Regions from separate parts of the uncultured Mycobacterium sp. genome, predicted to be linked through region 2. Evidence: riboswitches for the same ligand, from Rfam matches in the RefSeq annotation. Region 2 holds a riboswitch; the other holds the start of a gene.
The links. A riboswitch is a leader RNA that binds a small molecule or an ion and turns the genes downstream of it on or off. The one in region 2 is predicted to bind cobalamin.

Region 1: linked by a shared signal. The riboswitch ahead of ACFE99_RS07540 (HoxN/HupN/NixA family nickel/cobalt transporter) and the one ahead of metE (5-methyltetrahydropteroyltriglutamate--homocysteine S-methyltransferase) in region 2 are both predicted to bind cobalamin.

Annotation. Positions count from the first base shown of each region.
Region 1 covers NZ_CAXUCH010000039.1:407-9,179, reverse strand. Annotated here, with positions in the region: gene lysS (lysine--tRNA ligase) at 1-1,262, shown strand, start outside; gene lsr2 (histone-like nucleoid-structuring protein Lsr2) at 1,386-1,724, shown strand; gene clpC1 (ATP-dependent protease ATP-binding subunit ClpC) at 1,978-4,530, shown strand; gene ACFE99_RS07540 (HoxN/HupN/NixA family nickel/cobalt transporter) at 4,599-5,732, opposite strand; cobalamin riboswitch at 5,821-5,948, opposite strand; gene ACFE99_RS07535 (serine hydrolase) at 5,983-7,350, opposite strand; gene mhuD (mycobilin-forming heme oxygenase MhuD) at 7,325-7,642, opposite strand; gene ACFE99_RS07525 (alpha/beta fold hydrolase) at 7,666-8,430, shown strand; partial or broken gene ACFE99_RS07520 (A/G-specific adenine glycosylase) at 8,410-8,773, opposite strand, start outside.
Region 2 covers NZ_CAXUCH010000060.1:9,379-18,151, forward strand. Annotated here, with positions in the region: gene ACFE99_RS10185 (RtcB family protein) at 1-127, opposite strand, end outside; gene ACFE99_RS10190 (thiol-disulfide oxidoreductase DCC family protein) at 201-578, opposite strand; gene ACFE99_RS10195 (hypothetical protein) at 590-1,051, opposite strand; gene ACFE99_RS10200 (DUF3556 domain-containing protein) at 1,189-2,946, shown strand; gene metE (5-methyltetrahydropteroyltriglutamate--homocysteine S-methyltransferase) at 2,943-5,285, opposite strand; cobalamin riboswitch at 5,343-5,536, opposite strand; gene ACFE99_RS10210 (SDR family oxidoreductase) at 5,634-6,287, opposite strand; partial or broken gene ACFE99_RS10215 (dihydrodipicolinate reductase) at 6,545-7,003, opposite strand; gene ACFE99_RS10220 (SDR family NAD(P)-dependent oxidoreductase) at 7,016-7,897, opposite strand; gene ACFE99_RS10225 (thiolase family protein) at 8,136-8,773, shown strand, end outside.

The sequences.
Region 1 (8,773 bases), on a different contig from region 2:
CGACACTGCAGGACGGCGACGGTACGAAGCTGCAGGCGATGATCAGCTTGGGAAAGGTCGGCCAGGACGCGCTGGATGCGTGGAAGGCCGATGTCGACATCGGCGACATCGTTTACGTACACGGCGAAGTGATCAGTTCACGTCGCGGCGAATTGTCCGTACTCGCCGACTTCTGGCAGATGGCGTCCAAGTCGTTGCGGCCGCTGCCGGTCGCGTACAAGGAGATGAACGAAGAGTCCCGAGTGCGGCAGCGCTACGTCGACTTGATCGTTCGTCCGGAGGCGCGAGCAGTAGCCCGGCTGCGGATTGCCGTCGTCCGCGCCCTGCGCGCCGGTCTGGAAGCTCGTGGCTTCCTCGAGGTGGAAACGCCGATGTTGCAAACTTTGGCCGGTGGAGCGGCGGCGCGGCCTTTCGTTACCCACTCCAATGCCCTCGACATCGACCTATACCTGCGGATCGCCCCCGAACTGTTCCTGAAGCGCTGCGTGGTCGGCGGGTTTGACAAGGTCTTTGAACTAAATCGTGTCTTCCGAAACGAAGGAGCCGATTCGACTCATTCCCCTGAATTTTCCATGCTGGAGACCTACCAAGCGTATGGAACCTATGAGGATTCCGCCGTAGTCACCCGCGAGCTTATTCAACAGGTGGCCGACAAGGCGATCGGCACCAGAGAACTACCGATGCCTGACGGCAGTGTCTATGACATCGACGGAGAATGGGCTTCGATACAAATGTATCCGTCGTTGTCGAGCGCACTCGGAGAGGAGATCACGCCTGACACGACAGTTGAGCACTTGCGCGGCATTGCCGAACGGCTTGGCGTGGAGATCCATCCCAGCTACCGGCACGGCAAGCTGGTCGAGGAATTGTGGGAGCACAGGGTCGGCGCCCGTCTTACCGCGCCCACATTTGTCAAGGATTTCCCGGTGGAGACGACGCCTTTGACCCGCCAACATCGCAGTATCGCGGGCGTCACCGAAAAGTGGGATCTCTACCTGCGGGGAATCGAACTGGCCACTGGATACTCGGAATTGATCGACCCAGTAGTGCAACGCGAGCGGTTCGCCGCGCAGGCTCGCGCCGCGGCCGCCGGCGACGACGAGGCGATGAGCATCGACGAAGATTTTCTCGCGGCGCTGGAGTATGCGATGCCGCCATGCACCGGAACCGGAATGGGTGTCGATCGGTTGTTGATGGCTTTGACTGGCCTGTCAATTAGGGAGACAGTTTTGTTCCCTATTGTTCGACCGCTCAGCAACTGAACCCGTCCGACGGCGATAACACTGGGATTGAATATACCGCCTTCTTATGGCAGATTAGTCCAATGGGGACACAATCCGACTTGCACAGTAAGTGCTCAGGAAGATGCGGTAGAGGGTGAACTAATGGCGAAGAAAGTGACCGTCACGTTGATCGATGATTTTGACGGTGAGGCTCCCGCCGATGAAACGGTCGAATTCGGCCTCGACGGGGTGACCTATGAGATTGACCTTTCGAGTAAGAATGCGGCGAAACTGCGTAACGACCTGAAGCAATGGGTGGAAGCCGGTCGCCGGGTCGGCGGTCGGCGACGTGGGCGCGCCAGCTCGGGCCGTGGCCGCGGCGCAATTGACCGGGAGCAGAGCGCCGCGATCCGGGAATGGGCTCGCCGCAACGGACATAACGTGTCCTCGCGAGGCCGCATCCCGGCCGACATCATCGACGCTTTCCACGCGGCGACCTGACAACGCAGCCGGCGCGGGGCTCGAGGCTCCGGCGCCGGCATATTTTCGCTGGTGGCGAACTGATCACCCGGCAGCGCGGGAAAGGTTTTGTGGGTTTTCCGCGTTGGTCTGTTGCGTTCGTGTTTCAAGCATGAGACGTGCGCGGCGGTCGGTAGCGCATAGGTAGGAACCTCGGGCAGCGGCCCATTACAGTGGATGGCAGGTACGCGCGCCGACCGCTGTACCGATGGTGAGGGAGAGCAGGTAACCACCGATGTTTGAACGATTTACCGACCGAGCCCGCAGGGTCGTCGTCCTGGCGCAAGAAGAGGCCCGGATGCTCAACCACAACTACATCGGGACCGAGCACATCCTGTTGGGCCTCATCCACGAAGGTGAAGGCGTAGCCGCAAAGTCGCTGGAGTCGCTGGGAATTTCGCTGGAGGGCGTCCGCAGCCAGGTCGAGGAGATCATCGGCCAGGGTCAGCAGGCACCGTCGGGGCACATCCCCTTTACTCCGCGTGCCAAGAAGGTGCTGGAGCTCTCCTTGCGTGAGGCGCTGCAGCTGGGCCACAACTACATCGGCACCGAGCACATCCTGCTCGGCTTGATCCGTGAGGGTGAGGGTGTGGCCGCGCAGGTGCTGGTCAAGCTGGGCGCCGAGTTGACGCGGGTGCGTCAGCAAGTGATCCAGCTGCTTTCCGGCTACCAAGGCAAGGAGACCGCCGAGGCGGGCACCGGTGGCCGTGGCGGCGAGTCGGGCAGCCCGTCGACGTCGCTGGTGCTCGACCAGTTCGGCCGCAACCTGACCGCGGCCGCGATGGAGGGCAAGCTCGACCCGGTCATCGGCCGCGAGAAGGAAATCGAGCGGGTCATGCAGGTGCTGTCGCGGCGCACGAAGAACAACCCTGTGCTGATCGGCGAGCCCGGTGTCGGCAAGACCGCTGTCGTCGAGGGCCTGGCCCAGAAGATCGTGCACGGCGACGTTCCGGAGACGCTGAAGGACAAGCAGCTCTACACGCTGGACCTGGGTTCACTAGTTGCCGGCTCGCGCTACCGCGGTGACTTCGAAGAGCGCCTGAAGAAGGTGCTGAAAGAGATCAACACCCGCGGCGACATCATCCTGTTCATCGACGAGCTGCACACGCTGGTCGGTGCCGGGGCCGCCGAGGGTGCGATCGACGCCGCGTCGATCCTCAAGCCCAAGCTGGCCCGCGGTGAGTTGCAGACCATCGGCGCCACCACGCTCGACGAGTACCGCAAGTACATCGAGAAGGACGCCGCGCTGGAGCGCCGCTTCCAGCCGGTGCAAGTCGGTGAGCCGACGGTCGAGCACACCATCGAGATCCTGAAGGGTCTGCGCGACCGCTACGAGGCGCACCACCGGGTGTCGATCACCGACGGCGCGATGGTGGCGGCCGCCACGCTGGCCGACCGCTACATCAACGACCGGTTCCTGCCGGACAAGGCCATCGACCTGATCGACGAGGCGGGTGCCCGGATGCGGATCCGCCGGATGACGGCTCCGCCGGACCTGCGCGAGTTCGACGAGAAGATCGCCGAGGCGCGCCGCGAGAAGGAGTCGGCGATCGACGCGCAGGACTTCGAAAAGGCTGCTGCGCTGCGTGATCGCGAAAAGCAACTGGTCGCTCAGCGCGCCGAACGCGAAAAGCAGTGGCGCTCCGGTGATTTGGACGTGGTCGCCGAGGTCGACGACGAGCAGATCGCTGAGGTGCTGGGCAACTGGACCGGCATCCCGGTGTTCAAGCTGACCGAGGCCGAGACCACCCGGCTGCTGCGCATGGAAGAGGAGCTGCACAAGCGGATCATTGGCCAGGAGGACGCGGTCAAGGCGGTCTCCAAGGCGATCCGCCGTACCCGCGCCGGGTTGAAGGACCCCAAGCGCCCGTCCGGTTCGTTCATCTTCGCCGGTCCGTCCGGTGTGGGTAAGACCGAGCTGTCCAAGGCGCTGGCCGAGTTCCTGTTCGGCGACGACGACGCGCTCATCCAGATCGATATGGGCGAGTTCCACGACCGGTTCACCGCGTCGCGGTTGTTCGGCGCCCCACCGGGATACGTCGGCTACGAGGAGGGCGGCCAGCTCACCGAGAAGGTGCGGCGCAAGCCGTTCTCGGTGGTCTTGTTCGACGAGATCGAGAAGGCGCATCAGGAGATCTACAACAGCCTGTTGCAGGTGCTCGAGGACGGCCGGCTCACCGACGGGCAGGGCCGCACGGTCGACTTCAAGAACACGGTGTTGATCTTCACGTCCAACCTCGGTACCGCCGACATCTCGAAGGCGGTCGGCCTTGGCTTCTCGCCGGGCGGTGGTGAGAACAACTACGAGCGGATGAAGCAGAAGGTCAACGACGAGCTCAAGAAGCACTTCCGCCCGGAGTTCCTCAACCGCATCGACGACATCATCGTGTTCCACCAGCTGACCCGCGAGGAGATCATCCGGATGGTCGAGCTGATGATCGGCCGGCTGGAAAAGCAGCTGAAGAGCAAGGACATGTCGCTGGTGCTGACCGATAAGGCCAAGGCGCTGCTGGCCAAGCGCGGCTTCGATCCGGTGCTGGGCGCCCGTCCGCTGCGGCGCACCATCCAGCGTGAGATCGAGGATGCATTGAGCGAGAAGATCCTCTTCGAGGAGGTCGGTCCGGGCCAGCTCGTCACCGTCGACGTGGACAACTGGGACGGTGAAGGTTCCGGCGAGGACGCGGTGTTCACGTTCACCGGAACACCGAAGCCGGCCACGCCGGCCGAGCCGGATCTGGCCAAGGCCGGTGCCCACAGCGCCGGCAGCTCGCCCTCGGCTGCGCAATAGGGCCCGCTGAGCGGCCAGTTATCGCACGGTTTTGACGAAATCCCGTGTCATAACTGGCCGCTCGCGACTTATTCGCCGGGGCTGCTCGGCTGCCAGCGGTTTTCGATGTTGGCCAGCTTCCAGTAGGCGATGGCGCCTAGCCAGGTGACGGCGAACAGGCAGACAATCGCCAGGCCGGCATTGTTCAAGTCGATCGAGCTGATCCAATTGGTGACCGGATCCACCCACTGCAGATCGTCGTGCAATATCGACACCAGCTCGATCGACCCGATCAGCAACGCGACCGCGATCGACAGCGCGGTGATGGTGAAGTTGTAGTAGATCTTGCGAAGCGGCTGCATAAATGCCCAATCGTAGGCCGCGGTCATCAGCAAGCCATCCAGCGTGTCCATCAGGCTCATCCCCGCCGCAAACAACAACGGCAGCACCAAGATCGCGTACCACGGCAGCCCGGCAGCAGCTCCGGTGCCGGCCAGCGCCAACAACGCCACCTCGGTGGCGGTGTCGAAGCCGAGGCCGAACAGCACGCCCACCGGATAAATCTGGACTGGGCGTTTGATGCGGTTCATGATCGGCGAGAGCAGACGTGCCAGAAATCCGCGGTCGTCGAGCGCCGCTTGGAGTTCCTCCTCGGAGTAGGAGCCGCACCGGAGTTTGGTGTAGGCACGGGTTATCCCGACCAGCGCGACGATGTTGATCACCGCGATGAGGTAGAGAAACAAGCCGGAAGCCAGGGTTCCGGCGAAGCCGAGTGCATGCCGGACCGGTGAGTCGTCGTCGACCAGCGCGCCTACCGCACGAGCACCGACGACGACCAGCACCGCCATTACCAACACGATGGTGGAATGGCCCATGGCGAACCAGAATCCGACCGATGTCGGTTTCGGGTGGACTCCCTCTGTGTCGCGCTGGTCCGATTGTCCAGCTCCTTCTCGGGCCGCTTCGCGGCCCGCATCGTCGCCGCTCATCAGCTTGCGAGTGGTGTTGTCGATGGCGGCGATGTGGTCTGCGTCGAACGCATGCCGTAGGCCGAACAGATAGGCGGTGAAGCCCAGTCCGACACCGAAGATTTCGGTTCCGACGCGGTAGCGGTGCGGCGCGATGCCCATCACCAGTGTCGCGAAACCTACGACGTGCATCAGCGCGATCACACCGAAAAGCACGCCGATCTCGATGCGGTCGCGGCGATGCCAGGTCGACATCACGGCGCGGATACGCTCACGAAAACCAGCCGACTGAGCAGACGAATGCCCTACAGACACTTGACCGCCTTCCGGGATTGCGCGTCCCATCTGCGATGTGTGAACGGGAAGGTCTGGCTTCCAACGCTGAAACGCTGGTCACAGTGGCGCGACCGCACCGGAATATGCACCGGTTTCCTCGCCGTTCACACGATTACCCGCGACTGAGGCTATATCGCCAGGCGCGTCGCGCCGAAACTGGGTCCGCGGTTCAGCGTGGCGCAACCAGCAGCGCGAAGGCCTGCTTGGCGATCCGCAACATCCAGCCGGTCACCGTGGGACCGTGGTCACGCGGCCAGTTGAGCTGAAAGCTCACCACCCACGGCTGTCCGGTCTTATCGACCGCATACCAGCTGAACGTCAGATCACCCGGCAGGCCGCCGGCTTTAGCTCCGACGTACGGCCACTCATGCGGGTCGAGATCGATACCCGGGGCGGCTGCCAGGATCTGCTTGACGAGTGCGGCTTTGCCGACCGCGGCGGCTTGAAGTGCCGTGTGCACTCGACAGATATCTTCGGCGTTGCCATACCATTCCGCGCCGTAACCCGAGGCTGGGGTGTGAGCGCGGTTCGGATCTGGTCGGTAGACGCGAGAATTCGCCTGCTGCAACAATTGTGCCCGCACTTGGGGAGTAGCCTGCTTCCACTGCTGGCGCAGATCCGGCTTGCCCCAGCCGACCGAGAACAATTCATACATCGTCGGGAACGGCGTCATCGCGGCCGGATCGTGATGCCCGGCGTCGATCAGCGCTTTTTCGACAGCCTGGGTGCCGACTTTCCCGATCAGCATGTCGGTGGCCATGTTGTCGCTGGTCGCAATCATCTTCTCGGCGGCGGTGCGCACCGAAACCTGTGCTCCCACCGGCAGTTCCAATCCCGACGATCCGACCGCCTTGCCTTTCTCGGTGACGGTCATCTGGTCATCCCAGGACACCTTTCCGGCCTTGACCGCGTCAGCCACGGCGTAGAGCACGTACAACTTGAATATCGATGCCAGCGGAAGAGATTGCGTGGTGTTGGTGCCCGCGATCCGCTCACAGCGGCCGTCGTTGACTTTGGCGGCCTGGTAGGAGTAACGGGCTCCGGTCTTGCTCAATGTGGCATCGAGGTCACGCCATGAAGAAATCGTCGGAGTCTGCGTCACCACATCGAAGCGGTCAACCAGGGTGGCGTCGTTGGTGTGGATCTCGATATTCTGTCGCGCGCCATATGAGCTGACCAGATGTAGCGTGGCGGCGCCGGCAGTGATGTCGACTCCGTCGACCTTAAACGGCCGATCCCACCACAGCCCCTCCATGCTGCTCTCGACAGTGTCCACCATGTCGGGTGCGGCGAGGGTACGAACCCCGACCGGGCCGATGGGCCAGTCCGAGTTGAGCATGTCCACGGTTTGCTGCGCGCGCATACCGGGCGGCGTCCTGATATCGATCCGAACTCCCGCGTCCGCGGCGTTCGCCGGTGGTGCCGGAGGCGGAGTACATCCGGGCGCCATAGCGGCGACCACCACAGCCGCGGCGGTCACTGCCGCGGCGCGGTGCCTCGCTGGGCTGGCGCTACGCCGTCGGGCGGTTTGCGGCAACGTCCAGCACAACCTCGAATTCCAGCAGTGACGCGCCGGTCGCTACCGGGTTGGCCCGGTGACCGGCATGTGCTTCGATGGCGGGCCCCGTTGCCCATGCCTGGAAGGCCTCGTCGGACTCCCAATGGGTCACCACGAAGTAGCGGTCTTCGCCCTTGACCGGACGCAGTAGCTGGAAGCCGAGGAAGCCGGGTTGGTTCTCCACGGCGTGCGCGCGATGCGCGAACCGCTTTTCCAGTTCGGGGCCCGCGTTCGGGGGGACCTCAATTGCGTTGATCTTCACCACTGGCATGCGGCTAGGCTACCGTGCCCGACGTGCCGACCGACCTGCTGACCCGCCGCGGTGGAGACGGCCAACCGCTGGTACTGGTGCACGGCTTGATGGGCCGGGGCAGCACCTGGTCGCGCCAGCTACCGTGGCTGGCTCGGCTGGGCACCGTGTATACCTACGACGCCCCGTGGCACCGCGGCCGCGACGTCGCCGACCCCTACCCGATCAGCACCGAACGCTTCGTTGCCGAGCTACGCGACGCGGTGAGTGGATTGGGAACGCCTGCGCGGCTGATCGGGCACTCGATGGGCGCATTGCATTCGTGGTGTCTGGCGGCGGAGCAGCCCGAACTGGTTTCGGCGTTGGTGGTGGAGGACATGGCACCCGATTTTCGTGGCCGCACCACGGGGCCATGGGAGCCGTGGCTGCATGCCCTGCCGGTCGAATTTGACGCTGCGGAAAAGGTATTCGCGAAATTCGGGCCCGTCGCCGGCCAGTACTTCCTGGACGCTTTCGACCGGACCGCGATCGGTTGGCGCCTGCACGGCCACGTCGAACGCTGGATCGAGATCGCCGCTGAGTGGGGCACCCGCGACTACTGGGAACAGTGGCAGGCGGTGCGCGCACCGGCGCTGCTGATCGAGGCGGGTAACTCCGTCACACCTCCCGGCCAGATGCGCAAAATGTACGAAACAGGTTACTGCACAAGGTATTTGCATGTACCAGAAGCAGGCCATCTGGTGCATGACGAGGCCCCGCACACCTACCAGCAGGCGGTCGAGTCGTTCCTACGGCGCGTCGCCCGCTAGCGCATATCGGCCGTCGGCGGTTCGCGTGACCAGGCCATCGGCGAGCAGCGAATCCAGGGCGCGCTCACGCTGCTGGATGTCGCTCAACCACGCCACGTCCAGCTCGGCCTTGGTGACAGGACAATCCTTGCCGCGCAACACGTCCAGTAGGCATCCGCGAACCTGACGGTCGGTTCCCGCGTAGCTTTGAACTTTCCGTCCCGGCCCAAGAGTGGGTGGATAGCCGGCTCGCCGCCATGCGCACTCTGTCAGCGGACACAATCCGCAGCGCGGGCTGCGTGCGGTGCACACCGTGGCACCCAACTCCATCAGAGCCGCCGAAAACCGATGTGCCAGTTGGTTA
Region 2 (8,773 bases):
GCCGCAGCAGGGGTTCCCGATTGGTTTCGGGCAGCAGCGACGGCGACGCAAAGATCACCCCGGGCACGCGCATTGCACCGGACGGGTCGATCCGAAACCGAAACGGTGTCTCCTGCACTAATTTCATGGCCGCTCCCAGATACTGGGGGAGTACCCACCGCGGGGCCGACTGTATCCGACGACGCCCACCGGGCAGTCAGTTAGCAAGCAGCGGGATGTGACTCACAGTACGGCGTCGTCCCGGGGAATCGGTAGCGATTCGCCGCCACCCAGTGATAAATCGCATCCTGGACGAACCGCACACCGGGAATCTGGTAAAGCACCAACGGCAACTTGCTGCCGATCGCGGCCGAGACTGCCGCATTGACGGCCTCAGCGCCGGAGTAGACAGCGCCCGACGTGTCCAGCCACCGAACCGAGTCGAGGAGTTGCGACGGCGGGATACCGAGCCGGTGCGCGACCCCGGGACTTTGCAGCGGCTCGATCCGCACGTTGCCGGTCCGATTGAGCCTCAGCACGAAATATGCCGACCGCGTGCACATTCCGCAGAAGCCGTCGAAGAAGAGAATTCCTGCCATGTGCCCATCCTTCACCCGGCGGCGTTGCCTGCCAACAACGTATCGGCCTCGGCGGAGCGCCGGATGGACCGGATGCCGGCGACGCCGAACATGATGCCCGTGCCGATCTCCGCCACCGCGCTGACCCACGAGAACCACGTCACGTTGACGTGCGGCGGAGAGATGAAGCTGTCCTGATAAGCGGGTAGCACAGTGGGCAGCAGGTGCGCATAGGTGAAAACCAGCGCACTGCCGAAGCCGACCGCGATCGCGGCAAGCGGCGCCTGCCTGCGACGCGCGAGCACCATGACAATCGCGGCGGCGACGAACAGACCCTGCACGGTGCCGCCGACCATGATGAACGGTGGCGATGCCGACATGCCGCGGCGCAGATGATCCAGGCCGTGCACGGCAAACCCGATAGCGAACGCGACTGCGGTCCAGCGCAAAAATCTACCCGCGTTGTCCCGTGGTTGCTGGATCTGATCGGTCATCAGGATCACCGCCGTGCACGTTGTCGACCTGTACCACCTTCCTACTACTATACTAAGTAGTAGTCAACGACATTCGGCGGAACTCGGCAGCTCAAACCCATCCCCACAGATCTAGAACACGTTCTAATCTGTCCGGCATGGGATTCTTCAAACCTGACCTGCCGCAGATCGACATGGCCGAATGGAGCAAAGGCACGCGCAGCGAGAAGATCCAGCCGATGGCCAGGCACTGGGCCGAGGTGGGCTTCGGAACACCGGTCGCACTGCACCTGTTCTACGTCGTCAAAATCGGTCTCTACATCCTGGGGGGCTGCCTGTTCGCGTTGACCACCACGGGCATCGATGGGTTTACCGCCGTCGGTTCGTGGTGGTCGGAGCCGATCGTGTTCGAGAAGGTCGTGCTCTACACCATGCTCTTCGAGGTGGTCGGTCTAGGCTGCGGCTTCGGGCCGCTGAACAACCGGTTCTTCCCGCCGATGGGCTCGATTCTGTACTGGCTACGCCCGAACACGATCCGACTACCGCCCTGGCCCGATCGGATCCCGCTAACGAAGGGCACCGCCCGCACTCCGATAGACGTCGCGTTGTATGCGGCCCTGCTGGTGATGCTGCTCCTGTGCTTGTTCTCCGACGGCACCGGCCCGGTGCCGGCGCTGGGCACCGACGTCGGTCTGCTGCCGCGCTGGCAGATCTGGGTGATCCTCGGATTGCTCGCCGTGCTCGGGCTGCGGGACAAGGTGATCTTTCTGGCCGCCCGCGGCGAGGTCTACGCGTCGATGACGGTGACGTTCTTGTTCCCCGGGGTGGACATGATCGTCGCCTCGAAACTGGTGTTCTTGGTGATCTGGATGGGTGCGGCCACGTCGAAGCTCAACCACCACTTTCCGTTCGTGATCTCCACGATGATGTCGAACAACCCACTGATCCGGGCGAAGTCGATGAAGCGTGCCTTTTTCGAACGGTTCCCGCAAGACCTGCGGCCCGGACGCCTGTCGCGGATCGTCGCGCACGGCGGCACCACCGTAGAGATGTGCGTGCCGGTGGTGCTGTTCTTCTCCCACGGCGGCTGGGTGACCGCGATCGCCGCCGCCGTCATGGTGTGTTTTCACCTGGCGATCCTGACTGCGATCCCGATGGGTGTGCCGCTGGAGTGGAACGTCTTCATGATCTACGGCGTCGGGGCCCTGTTCGTCGCGTATCCGCAGTTGGGGCTTTCCGACCTGAAACACCCTGTGCCGGTGGCCATCCTGTTCGTGGTGATCGCCGGCATCGTGATCGCCGGCAACCTGTTCCCGCGCAAGATTTCGTTCCTGCCGGGCATGCGCTACTACGCCGGCAACTGGGACACCACGCTGTGGTGCGTCAAACCGTCTGCGGAAGAGAAGATCACCCGTGGGCTGGTAACGATCGCCAGCATGCCGGCCGCGCAGCTTGAGCGTTTCTACGGCAGCCAGGAGGCGGCGCAGATCCCGATCTATATGGGATACGCCTTCCGCTCGTTCAACACCCACGGCCGAGCGCTGTTCACCTTGGCACATCGAGCCATGGCCGGACAGAACGAGGACGACTACGTCATCACCGACGGCGAACGGATTTGTTCCACCGCCATCGGCTGGAATTTCGGCGACGGCCACATGCACAACGAGCAGTTGATCGCCGCGATGCAGGAGCGCTGCCACTTCGAGCCCGGCGAGGTGCGCGTCGTGCTGCTCGACGCGCAACCCATCCACCGCCAGACCCAGCAATACCGGTTAGTCGACGCAGCCACAGGCGAATTCGAGCGCGGCTATGTCAGGGTGGCCGACATGGTTACCCGGCAACCGTGGGACGACACCGTGCCGGTGCACGTGTACGAAAGCCGCATTGCCGGCTCCGACGAGGTGAACCAGCCCTAGGCAGCTTCGCCTCGCACCTTCGCCGCCGCGGCGATCATGTTCTGCAACGACGCCGTTACCTCCTCGACGTTGCGGGTCTTCAACCCGCAGTCCGGGTTAACCCAAAGCCGTTCGGCTGGAACAGCTCTGAGAGCTGCACGTAGCGAACTGGCGATCTCCTCGGTGCTGGGGACGCGGGGCGAGTGGATGTCGTAGACGCCGGGTCCCACGCTGTTGGCGAAGCCCGCCGCGTTGAGGTCGTCCAGCACCTCCATATGCGAGCGGGCTGCCTCGATCAACGTGGCATCGGCGTCCAACTCGCCAATGGCGCCGATGATCTCACCGAACTCCGAATAACACAGATGGGTCTGGATCTGCGTCGAGTCGGCGACACCGGAGGTTGCCAACCGGAAGGCGCCCACCGCCCACTGCAGATAAGCGTCCTGGTCGGCGCGGCGCAGCGGCAGCAGCTCCCGCAGCGCCGGCTCGTCGACCTGGATGATCGCGATGCCGGCCGACTGCAAATCGATGGTCTCGTCGCGGATCGCCAGGGCAATCTGGTAGGCGGTGTCGGCCAGCGGCTGGTCGTCGCGCACGAACGACCACGCCAGGATCGTCACCGGCCCGGTCAGCATGCCCTTGACCGGTTTGTCGGTGAGCGACTGCGCGTAGGTGATCCACTCGACCGTCATCGGGTGTGGCCGCGACACATCGCCGTAAAGGATGGGCGGGCGCACACAGCGACTGCCGTAGGACTGCACCCAGCCGTTCTGGGTGGCGAAGAAACCGTCGAGCTGCTCGGCGAAGTACTGCACCATGTCGTTGCGCTCGGGCTCGCCGTGCACCAGCACGTCGAGGCCGAGCCGTTCCTGCAACGCGATGACGTCGGCGATCTCGGCCTTCATCCGGCGGACGTACTCGGCCTCGTCGATCTCGCCGGAACGAAAGGCGGCGCGGGCTTTCCGGATCGCCGGGGTCTGCGGGAACGAGCCGATCGTGGTGGTCGGCAGGGTGGGCAGGTGCAGCCGCGCTTTCTGCATCTCGCGGCGCTCGGCCGCATTGCCGCGTTTGGCGCCGGAGGCCAGGATCGAGTCGATGCGGGCCCGGATGTGTTCGTTGCGCAGCCGCGGATCCGAACGCCGAGACGCCACCGCGGCGTTGGAGGCCGCGATCTCCTCGGCGACCGCTTCGCGTCCTTCCCGCAGCGCGCGGGCCAGGGTGACCACCTCGTGCACCTTTTCGGCACCGAACGCTAGCCAGCTGCGCAGGTTCGCGTCCAGCTCGGTCTCGAAGGCCAGCGAATACGGGACGTGCAGCGTCGAGCACGAGGTCGACACAGCAACTGCCTCCGTTGACCCCAGCAGGGTGGCCAGCCGGCTCAGCGCCGCTTCCAGGTCGGTGCGCCAGACGTTGCGCCCGTCGACGACGCCGGCCACCAGCGTCTTTCCGGCCAACTCCGGCACCGACGCGACTGCGGTGTTGGCGCCGGCGACCAGGTCGACGCCGATGGCCTCGACCGGCGTGCGAGCCAGCACCGGCAAGGCAGCGCCGGGATCCCCGAAGTAGGTGGCGACATAGATCGCCGGCCGCTTGGGCACCGATCCCAGCGCGCTATACACCCGCTCGGCCAGCGCCGGCGCATCGGCGCTGATATCGGTCACCAGCACCGGCTCGTCGAACTGCACCCATGCCGCACCGACATCGGCCAGCAGCGACAGCAACTCCGAATACACCGGGATCAGCTCATCGATGCGTTCGATCGGGGCGCCCGCGCCGTCCACCGCTTTGCTCAACAGCAGGAAGGTAATCGGGCCGATAACCACCGGACGCGCCGGAACGCCTTGTTGCAACGCCTCGTTCAGCTCACCGACCACTTTGGCGGCATTGAGCGTGAATCGGATGTCCGGCGAGATCTCCGGTACCAGATAGTGGTAGTTGGTGTCGAACCACTTGGTCATCTCCAGCGGTGCGATGCCCTCGGTGCCCCGGGCGGCGGCGAAGTAGCGGTCCAGCTCGTCGTGCACAGGCTGCACCCGGGCCGGCAGGGCTCCGAGCATCACCGCCGTGTCGAGCATCTGGTCGTAGTAGGAAAAGCTGTTCACCGGCACCGAATCCAGGCCGGCCGCAACCAAATCAGACCAGGTGTTGCGGCGCAGCGTCGCCGCGACGGACTCCAGCTCGGACCTGCTGGTCCGCCCGGCCCAATAACCTTCGGTGGCGCGTTTGAGTTCGCGGCGCGGGCCGATCCGCGGTGAGCCGGTGATGGTGGCGGTAAACGGTTGAGCGATCACGTGTTCGTCCTTCACTCGAAACGGGATGGTCACCGCCGGCGGACGCGCAGCCGATCCGGTCGGGCACATGCCCTGCAACCGTTACGGCCAAACGCCCATTCCACGAGGCGATGAGCCGCCGGACGCGGCGCGCCCGGCACAGCCGGCAGGTCTTCGGACTCGCAGGCGCGCACTGGAGTGCTCCTAATGGCCGTCGCTTCCCAGTCGGGCGACCAGTGCTGATGACGGCGGTCGTTCCTGCATACCGCTGCGGGACAGTCCCGGACTTTCACCGGGTTCCCTCTCGCGAGGCAGAATCAACCTGCCTCACTCGATGCCGACAGTGCGGCAGACCAGCTGCACGCTCGAGGTTACTCGTTGGATGGCGGCGACCCGCCGCGCCCGGCTCCGCCGCGCTTGCGATCGCCTCTGCCGGCGTCAGCGTCCGGCAGCCAGCGCTTCGCCGATGGGGACGTCGCCGTTGTTGAACTCGATGGTGCGCCCGATCGTCGAATCGTCGGCCAGAGCAGCGGCGATCACCAGCGCGACATCCTCGCGGGACACCTGGCCCTTGCTGGCCTCAGGACCCACCGCGATCCGCCCGGTCCCCGGCTCGAGGGTGAGCCGGCCCGGCCCCAGCACCGTCCAGTCGAGGTCGCTGGCCCGCAGGTGGGCGTCGGCGGCGGCCTTGGCCTCGGCATACGGGAAGAACGGATCATCCTGCGGCACACCGTGATCCGGTCGGGCGCCGAAGTAGGAGACCATCACGAACCGCCGCAAACCTGCTTGCTTGGCCGCGTTGATCACCCGAATGGCGGCATCGCGGTCTACGGCGTAGGTGCGCGCCGGGTTGCCGCCGCCGGCCCCGGCGGAAAAGACCACCGCGTGGTGCCCCGCCAACAGCTGTGTGAGCGCGTCGGTATCCAGTCTCTCGATGTCGGCCACGACTGGTTTGGCACCGGTTGCGACGACGTCGTCCGTGTGATCCGGGTTGCGGACGATAGAGCTCACCTGGTCACCGCGCTCACTCAGGATGCGGCTCAGATGCAAGGCCACCTTGCCGTGGCCGCCGATAACGACGATGCGCGCCATGAGTCTCACCTTGGTCCGATCGGTCAATCTGGAGGAGGCAACAGGGCAGGACGGTCCGCGATTCCCCGATAGGCTTGGCACGGTGTTGAGCTCCCGCAACTCCTCGCCGTTAGTGCATCATGTTGTTTCGCCGTTGCGCCGGAACGCTTTGATACCGGCGGCCGCTGAATACATCGCGCAGCGCTACGGCGGTTCAACCCAGTTTCGGCAGCGCCGCGAGGACGAGGGATTTGAGCTTGAAGAGATTCAGCTGGGTGGCTCAGCGCGGTGTAGACCAGCGTGTCGCCGGAAAATCCGGGGTCGATGCCGTTTATGTAAAGCGAAGTGCCGCCGGCCTCGCACGCCTGCTCCAACGGCGTGCGCAACCAGTCGTCGGCGTGCTGCGGCGCGACCAACCACACCAGCGAAGTACCCACCACATTCGTGCCCGCGCGAAGGAACTTGGTGATCTCCTTGATTGCGGCGTGCGGGCGGGGTTCGGCTTGCGAGGTGTAGACCACGCAGTCCGCTTCAAGCGCTACCAAGGCGTCGATGTCATTGGTGGCGGTGACTCCCGTCGACTCATCGAGCTCGCACAGTTCGGCGGCGTCGCGGCCCGCCTTCTCCGTGTCGGCGGCATGTACACCGACGAGTTCCAGATCGGGGCGCTCGATAATCGCCTGCAATGCATGGCGTCCCACATTGCCGGTGGAGAACTGAATTACCTGTCGTGGCATCACACTTCCTTCTCAGAGCAGGTCAGTGATGGTCTTGAGGCCAGCCTCATACAGCACGCCCGGCAGCATGCCGCCATCGATTTCGATGGTCGTGCCGTTGATGTAATCGGCTGCGCCGCTAGCCAAGAAAACACAGGCGCGGCCGACTTCGGCAGGTTCACCGGCCCGATGCAGGGGAACGTTGGCGAAGTAGGCACGCCCGTCGGGATCATTTTTGGGCAGCACGAACGAGCGAAAGTTGTCCGTCATGGTGGGCCCCAACGCCAGGCAGTTGACACGGGAATGCGGTCCCCATTCCTCCGCCAGGGAGCGGGTCATGTGATTGAGCCCAGACTTCGCGGCGCCGTAGGAAACCAAGGTCGGTGAACCGGCGGGATGGCTAGCGCCGCTGGAGATATTGATAATGCAACCAGTGCCGTCCTGGCGGCGCATCTGCCGATACACCCGGATCGCGAACCACAGCGGGCTGATCAGATTCATCTGAATCGCGAATGCGTGATACAGCACCGTCCGCTCGAAATCGTCATCGCTGGCTGGGGCGCCCTGGATCGTCTGCACAAGTTCCGGCACGTCCTCAACGTGGGGGGTCGGCACCGTGCCACCAGCATTGTTAACTAGGATGTCGATGCGACCGTACTTCGCCGCAGCCTCGGAGAGCATGGCGTCAATCGCGCGGTAATCACCTTGGTCACATACCATTTGCGACGACCGCGCGGCCCAGTCGGGATGATTGTCCACACCGGGGATCGCATCCAGTGGTGAGCGTGAACAACCGATGACCGTTGCGCCGGCGCGCAGTAACTCGTGAGCGATACCGACACCGACCCCTCGGCTGGTCCCGGTGACGATAGCGACCTTACCGTCGAGTGGGCGCTGCGTCGGTGTTGTCGTCATGCCTGCCCGTTCCCCTTCCGCGGGCTCCTCGCCGCACTCAGAAACATTGCACGTGCAATTTCCTTGCCCCGTGCAGCCGCCTGCGAGTCCTGAGTTGCTGGGCCCGAAGCTCAGCGACCGCGTCGTGCCGTCGCCGCGCCGGGCACTCCTAACGCGCGGCGATGGACACCCCGGCAGTGAGCCGTCCAACGGGTTGGTCAACAATCGAGGCATTACCTCTTCGAGAAGGAGAATTGCCATGGCTGAAGCCGTCATCGTCGAGGCAGTGCGCTCACCGATCGGCAAGCGAAACGGGGGTCTGTCCGGCGTGCATCCCGCCGAGCTGTCCGCGCAGGTCCTCAACGGGCTGGTCCAGAAGTCGGGTATCGATCCCGAGATCGTCGACGACGTGATCTGGGGATGCGTGATGCAAGCCGGTGAGCAGGCCCTCGACATCGCCCGCACCGCGTTGCTGACCGCGGGCTGGCCGGAAACCGTTCCGGGGGTCACCGTGGACCGCCAGTGCGGCTCCAGCCAGCAGTCGATCCACTTCGCCGCCGCAGGCGTGGTCGCCGGCCACTACGACGTCGTCGTAGCCGGCGGCGTGGAGTCGATGACCCGGGTGCCGATGGGTTCCTCGCTGGCCAACGGTGGCCGCCCCTTCCCGGACGGATTTTTGAGCCGGTACGACGGCGCGATCCCCAACCAGGGCATCGGCGCTGAAATGATCGCCGAGCAGTGGGGCCTCGACCGCACTACGCTCGACGAATTCTCCCTCGCCTCACACGAGAAGGCCGCTGCGGCGCAGGATTCCGGAGCGTTCGACGACCAGATCGTGGCCATCAAAGACCAGGACGGCAACGTCGTCCTCAAAGACGAGGGCATTCGCCGCGGCAC